2 regions of the Rhizobium sp. WSM4643 genome follow, and region 2 is predicted to be linked to the other one. Evidence: riboswitches for the same ligand, from Rfam matches in the RefSeq annotation. Region 2 holds a riboswitch; the other holds the start of a gene.

Region 1 (3,400 bases), on a different replicon from region 2:
CGCCGCCATGTCAGCGCGGTTTGTCGCGACCGGCTGGTGCAGCAGGGCGGCGGCTTCCGGCAGGTTCGGGGTCAGAAGCGTGGCAAGCGGCAGCAGCCGGCGGGTCAGCACGTCGACCGCCTCGGGCGCCAGCAGGGCGGCTCCCCCCTTGGCGATCATGACCGGGTCGATGACGATCGGAATGTCGCGGTGGTCGGTCAGCGCACCGGCAACGGCGTCGGCGATGCCGGCATTGGCGATCATGCCGATCTTGACGGCATCGACGCGCACATCGGCAAAGACGGCATTGATCTGATCGGCGACGAATTGCGGCGGCACCAGATGCACGCCGCTCACCCCTTGCGTGTTCTGTGCCGTCAGCGCGGTCAGCACCGCCATGCCGTAGACGCCGCGGGCGGAAAAGGCCTTGAGGTCGGCCTGGATGCCGGCGCCGCCGGAGGGATCGGAGCCGGCGATCGAGAGAACGTTGCGGATCATGCGCGGGCCTTTCGAATTTCTGCGGCGATGCGGCGGGTGGCCGCTTCGGGGTCGGGCGAACCGCAGATGGCGGAGACGACGGCAAGCCCCCGGGCGCCGGCGGCGAACACCTGGCCGACATGATCCGCCTTGAGCCCGCCGATCGCGACGGATGGCACCGGCGAGGCCTTGACCAGCCTTGCAAGGCCGTCAAAGCCGATCGGCTGCTTGTGATCGGCCTTGGTCGGTGTCGCAAACACCGGCCCGACGCCGGTATAGTCGACCAAGCCAGGATCGACGGCGTTCGCAAGCGCCTCGCTCTCGACCGACAGGCCAAGGATCATCTCGGCACCGACCATGGCCCGCGCTCTGCGCGCATCCATATCCTCCTGGCCGATGTGCAGGCCATCGGCGCCAATGGCGATGGCCGCCTCGACGTCATCGTTGACGATGAGAAGCGCGCCCGTCCCATCCAGCGCCTGTTTCAAGGCGCGGCCGGTCTCGATCATCCTGATGGTGCCGGCATTTTTGTCACGCAACTGCACCATGGTGGCGCCGCCGGCAACGGCAAGGCGCGCGGTTTCGACCATGCCGATCCCGGCGCAGAGGTCGGGGTCGAGGACGAGATAGAGCGAAAGGTCGAAAGCCTTCATGCGGCTGATATCCTTGCCCGGGCATCCAGCGTTTCGGCGTCGAGCGCGGCCAGCGCATCGAGGAAGCGCCAGGAGAAGGAGCCGGGGCCGGCCGCCCCAAGGGCGGCCTCCTCGCCGGCGATGGCGAAGGTTGCAAGGGCTGCGACCGTCGCGCCGAAGATATCCTGAGGTGCCGTCGCGGCAAAGGCGCCGACGAGGCAGGTGAGCGAGCAGCCGAGTGCCGTGACCTGCGGCATCAGGACCGATCCGCCTTCGATGCGCACGGCCCGCTCGCCGTCGGTGACGAAATCGACGGCACCGGTTACGCTGACGACCGCCCGCTGCCGCTCGGCAAGCCATCGCGCCGAACCTTCCGCCTGCTCGACCGGGTCGCGGCTGTCGACCCCCTGGCCGCGGCTTTCTCCGCCGGCAAGCGCGATGATCTCGGATGCGTTGCCGCGGATGATGGTTGGGCGCAGCGCCAGCAGTTCGGCGACCGCATTGCGGCGGAAGGCGGTGGCATAATGGGCGACCGGATCGAGCACCCAGGGTTTGCCGGCTGATGTCGCCGCCTTCGCAGCCGCCCGCATGCCGTCGATCCATTGCGTCGACAGCGTGCCGATATTGATTGTCACAGCGCTGGCGATCGCGGCGAATTCGCCGGCTTCTTCGGCGGCATGCACCATGGCGGGCGAGGCGCCTGATGCAAGCAGGACATTCGCGGCGATGTTCATGGCGACGTAATTGGTGATGCACTGAACGAGCGGCGGCTTCTCGCGCATCGCCTTCAGCATCGCTCCTGGTGTGGTCCTGGTCTGCATATGGCCCCTTTTCAGGCGGGGGCGCGCACGGGGCGGTTCGTGCGGACGGTGCCGCGGCCCCGAGCGACTCCCTCCGCCGGCATTACCCGGTTCAGGTTCGAAGGGTGCTTCTCAGCCCGTCTTCCGACGGGCGCCCCTGTCTCTCATCACGCCCTTTTTCGCAGAGAATGGGTCGGATGTCATCTCGAAAATGACGGTCCTGCGACCGGCGCGGCGCGATGACGATGAACGATTTTAAGAGATGCGCACCCCGCGGATAATCTCTGCCGGGGTGCCTCTTGGACTCCACTATCTGGATTCGTATATTGCCGTCGAGAATACGACATCGAAATCCCCTAGCTCAAGGCATGCAGATTCGTCGTAATCGCCAGCCCAATCGAAAACTCCGAAAACCGCACCGTCAACCCACTCCGCTCTGGCGTGCAAGCAGTCGGCCCCACCTCATAGAGCTCGGCAGCCGGGAAGGGCGCTAACCGCAGCAGCGGCCAAAAACTGCCATCGCGCGAAGCCTGGATGCGCATCGCGCCGTTGGCGACGGTGACGCGGATGCGGAAATCTTCCAATTCCCGGAAGGGCTGAGCGACGGACCAGTCGGATTTGCCGTCGGTGACGACGGTGCTGAGGAAGGCTTCGCCGTCGGTGAACTCGACGCCTGTTTTCATCCAGCGTTTCTCGTCGATGCGCACCATCAGGCCGGCCTGGTCGTAGAGGGTGCGGAATTCGCCCTGGACGCGGATCTGCGCGGTGAAGCCGTCGGTGGTGGGAAAGGCGAGGAAATGGCCGCTGTCGCGGGTGAAGCCGTAATGGGTTTCTCGCCAGAAATCGGTTTTCTCATCGGTGGTCAAGGTAAGGCCGGCTTCGTTCGCCTGCCAGTGTGCGGGCTCGTTCAGCCATTTGCCGTCATTGAAGTCGATGCTCATCCTGTTCTCCCGTTCCGTTGAAGCCTCACCGCAGGGCGATCGCCTCACCTTGGCATAATGCGCGGCCGTGGTGCAGGCCGGCGCAGCCGAAGATTGTGTGTTTTTCCGGCGTCCGGCTATCCGCCCTAGCATAATCCGTCGCTCGTGCTTGACAGGATCGATCCATCTCCTATTCTGTTACAAAAAGATGAATTACATAATTGTGGAACTAAACGGGAGCTCTCACATGAAAACACTGGTCGCATTCCTTGTCGGCACTGCGCTCGTCGCCCTGCCTTCGACACTCCTTGCCCAGGAAAAGGGTGGCGTCATTAACGTCGCGACGATTGGCGAACCGCCGACGCTCGATCCGATGTCGTCGACGGCCGATCTGGTCGGCATCGTCACGCAGCACATTTTCGAAACGCTCTACACCTTCGACAAGAGCTGGAACGTCACGCCGCTTCTGGCCGAAAGCCTGCCTGAGATCAGCGCCGACGGCAAAACCTATACGATCAAGCTCAGAACCGGCATCAAGTTCCACGACAATACCGATATGACCTCGGAAGATGTCGTCGCCTCGCTTGGCCGC
Region 2 (3,400 bases):
AGGCAAAGGAATGCGGCGCTTGTTCCAGCGGCGTGCCGTTGAAAAGCATAGTGCCGGAATCGGGCCGAAGCGCCTGTGTCAGCAATCGAAGTACGGTCGATTTTCCGGAGCCGGATGGGCCTACGATCGAAACGAACTCGCCGCTTTCGACAGCGAGCGAAATATCGTCCAGCACCTTCATGCCGTCGAAGGACTTCGAGATATTGCTGAGTTCAACCATTCTATCGCTCATCGCCGCCGCTCCCCGGATGGTTGCCAGGGCATGACGAGGCGCTGAATGATCAGCGTCGCTGCGAAGAGGCAGAGTGTCAGCACGGCGCTGACGATAACGGCGGCGAGCACGAGATCGGGACGAAAATTGTTCTTGGCATTGAGGATATAGATGCCGAGGCCGCGGGCGGCGCCGGCATATTCGGCAAAGATCGCGCCGACCACGGCATAAGTGATCGAGATCCGCAGACCGGCGAAGAAATAGGGCAGCGAGGAGGGGAGCCGTGCCAGGCAGAAAACCCGCCAGCGGCTCGCCTTCATCGAATTCAGCAATTCGGCGATGTCACGGTCGGTCGATTCATAACCCTGCAGCAAGGCGACGAGCAGTGGGAAGAAGGTGACGAGCGCCACCAGCAGGATCTTCGGCAACAGGCCGAAGCCGAACCAGAGGACGACGAGGGGCGCGATCGCCACCAGCGGCAGGGTCTGACTGGTGATGAAGATCGGCAGCAATGCCCGGCGCATGAAGGGCACGAAATCCATGAGGATCGAGGCAGCGAAGGCGAAGCCAAGCGACAGGGCGAAACCTCCGAGTGTCGCGCCGAGCGTCGGCCAGGTATTGGCGATCAGCGCCTCGCGGTTCAGCCAGCCCTGGATGACGATGCGCGAAGGCGCCGGCAGGATGGATGGTTTGATGCCGGAAAGATCGACATAGAGTTCCCACGCCGCCAAAAAAACGCAACCGGCAAGCAAGGCGGGTATGCCCCGGTAGAGAGCGGCGCGGAGCGCGGCAAGGCGCGAATCCGATGGGTTTGACAGTGTCATCAGCGTTCGATTTCAAGCTTTCGTCGGCAGCAAATTCAAGGTGCTACAGCGTCCTTTGCGCGTCTGAAAAGACGCGCGGCGTTGTATTGGCCGACACCGTGATGTCGAGGGTCACATGCCCTTCGGGGTCGCCGAAGCGACAGAAGGCCTCACGAATGGTGGCGAAGACCGCGCTGGCATCGCCGGAAAGCCTAGTGCAGAAATTTTTGGCGCGGTCGAAAGTGCCGGAGCGCTTCAGGAAGTCGATGCAGCCATAGATCTCGTCCATATGGGTACCGGTGCCCATGACGTAGAGCGAGAATTGCGCAGCGGTCGGCCGTCCGCTCTCGGTGGCGATGTCAACGGCGGCAAGTGCGGCTCTTATGCGCTCGGCAAGCGGCTCCGCGTGACCGAGGGAAGGGTTGACACCGCAGATGGCGTCGTCGGGCTCGCCGGGGCAGCCGCGTGAAACGGCGGCGGACAGCACGCAATGCTCGCCGGTCCTTGCGGCGGCGACGAAAAGGTCGTGCATGGCGGCGAAGAGGATGTCAGGCGGGCCGACCAGCAGTGTGGAGATGTCATCGGTCTCGATGCGCAGCCGGTCGCGATAGGGATCGAGCGCCTTGACGGCATCGAGAATGATGCCGACGAAATTGCCGGACATCGGATAGAGTGACACTTGTGCGCCTGAGAACATCTGAACCTCGCTCCGCTGGCATTACCCAGATCAGCTTTGAAGGGTCCAGAGGCTTGCGCCTCACATCTCAGCCCCGGCGATACGGAGCTCCCCTGTTATCTGCGCGGAAACTATCACCGGGGTTTTCTCCCCGCAACCGCAAAATTGCGAGCCCGTCCGTGCGGTCGGAATGAAGCCGAGGTGACGGAAAACACCCCGGACGGGGTCCTGCCCGGGTGTTCCCAATGGTTCCGTACCTGCCGGGAACGAAACCGGAGCTTCCTGCCTCAGGCGGCTGGCGCATAACCCCGAAAATCGGAATCGATTTTCGGAAAGGATCATGCGCAGATTCAAAGTGATAGAGCGCCCTTAGCGGGTCTGAAAAGACACGCGGCGCTCTATTCCGGCATAAGGACGATCGCTACGGGCAGTGACGAGTGCCCGCGTCCACCATTCCAGCCTCGCCATCATCCGATCGAGCAAACGCAGTGCATCGGCGGGATTGTCGAGCCGCCCGTCCGTGTCGAAGCGGTTCCAAGGTGCGGCAAAGCTCACCGAATCGCGGATCGTGACGGCGTGGAGTTCGGCAAAGACGAGCCGCAGCTGTTCGACGGCGCGCAGGCCGCCGGATATGCCGCCATAGGAAACGAAGGCGACCGGCTTGCCCTGCCAGGGCTCGAAGAAGAAATCGATGATCGACTTCAACGAGGCGGTGAAGCTGTGGTTGTATTCCGGCGTGACGATGATGAAGGCGTCGGCCATGCCAAGTCGCCTGGCGAGCCTGTCGATTTCGGGGTGCGTCATGTCACGGTTGGCCGGCAGCGCGAAATCCAATGGGTCGATGATGTCGATATAAAATTGCGGGAAGCGGAGGAGTTCCTGCGTCAGCCATTTGACCACCCGGTCGCAGATGCGGCCCTCTCTCGTGCTCCCATAGATGACAGCCAGCCTGGTGGGTGTTTGCATGCGTTGCTCCTTGTTGCGATTGGACTTTACGATTGCGGGAGCAAGGGTTATAAAACCTCAACTAATATTGAGGTCAAGAGGCGATGGACACAATTCCTGCAGCGCCGCTCGGCAAGCTCCTGACGGTCGGCGAAGTGGCAGAGCGCAGCGGCCTGGCCGTCTCGGCGCTGCATTTTTACGAGACCAAGGGGCTGATCTCGAGCATCCGCTCCCGCGGCAATCAGCGGCGCTATGGGCGCGACGTGCTTCGTCGGCTCGGCATCATCAAGGTGGCGCAGCGTGTCGGCATTCCGCTTTCGGAAATCCAGGCGGCGTTCACGTCCCTGCCGCAGGGGCGCACGCCGACCGTCGCCGACTGGCAGACGCTGTCGGCGCGTTGGAAGGATGATCTCGACGCGCGAATCAGGCGCCTTAGTCTGCTGCGCGACCGTCTGACCGGCTGCATCGGCTGCGGCTGCCTGTCGATCGAAAGCTGTCCGTTGCGCAATCCCTGCGACCGGCTGGGCAAGGAAGGGCCAGGCGCGCGGCTTCTGGAGGCCGAAAGCTAATCTTCCGCCGGAAGCCTTGCCGGAAAGATCGATGCGCGCCTTTCTTTCGGTCGGCGCGCTCATATGTTAAGGGCGAATGACGCAACCGGCGGCACTGTCCGCGAGGAGGACGGCTTCGTGTTCCATCCCAGACTATTCGAAAATCGCAATGTGGTCGTTACCGGCGCCGGTCGCGGCATCGGCCTTGAGGTGGCCC

What was found. A riboswitch is a leader RNA that binds a small molecule or an ion and turns the genes downstream of it on or off. The one in region 2 is predicted to bind thiamine pyrophosphate.
Region 1: linked by a shared signal. The riboswitch ahead of thiM (hydroxyethylthiazole kinase) and the one ahead of N1937_RS20555 (YkoF family thiamine/hydroxymethylpyrimidine-binding protein) in region 2 are both predicted to bind thiamine pyrophosphate.

Annotation. Positions count from the first base shown of each region.
Region 1 is NZ_CP104043.1:260,214-263,613, forward strand. Features, by position in the region: gene thiD (bifunctional hydroxymethylpyrimidine kinase/phosphomethylpyrimidine kinase) at 1-477, opposite strand, end outside; gene thiE (thiamine phosphate synthase) at 474-1,109, opposite strand; gene thiM (hydroxyethylthiazole kinase) at 1,106-1,909, opposite strand; TPP riboswitch at 1,961-2,057, opposite strand; gene N1937_RS30725 (DUF1349 domain-containing protein) at 2,245-2,829, opposite strand; gene N1937_RS30730 (ABC transporter substrate-binding protein) at 3,056-3,400, shown strand, end outside.
Region 2 is NZ_CP104040.1:4,165,314-4,168,713, reverse strand. Features, by position in the region: gene N1937_RS20565 (ABC transporter ATP-binding protein) at 1-232, opposite strand, end outside; gene N1937_RS20560 (ABC transporter permease) at 229-1,035, opposite strand; gene N1937_RS20555 (YkoF family thiamine/hydroxymethylpyrimidine-binding protein) at 1,079-1,711, opposite strand; TPP riboswitch at 1,702-1,815, opposite strand; gene N1937_RS20550 (NADPH-dependent FMN reductase) at 2,060-2,656, opposite strand; gene soxR (redox-sensitive transcriptional activator SoxR) at 2,740-3,204, shown strand; gene N1937_RS20540 (SDR family NAD(P)-dependent oxidoreductase) at 3,322-3,400, shown strand, end outside.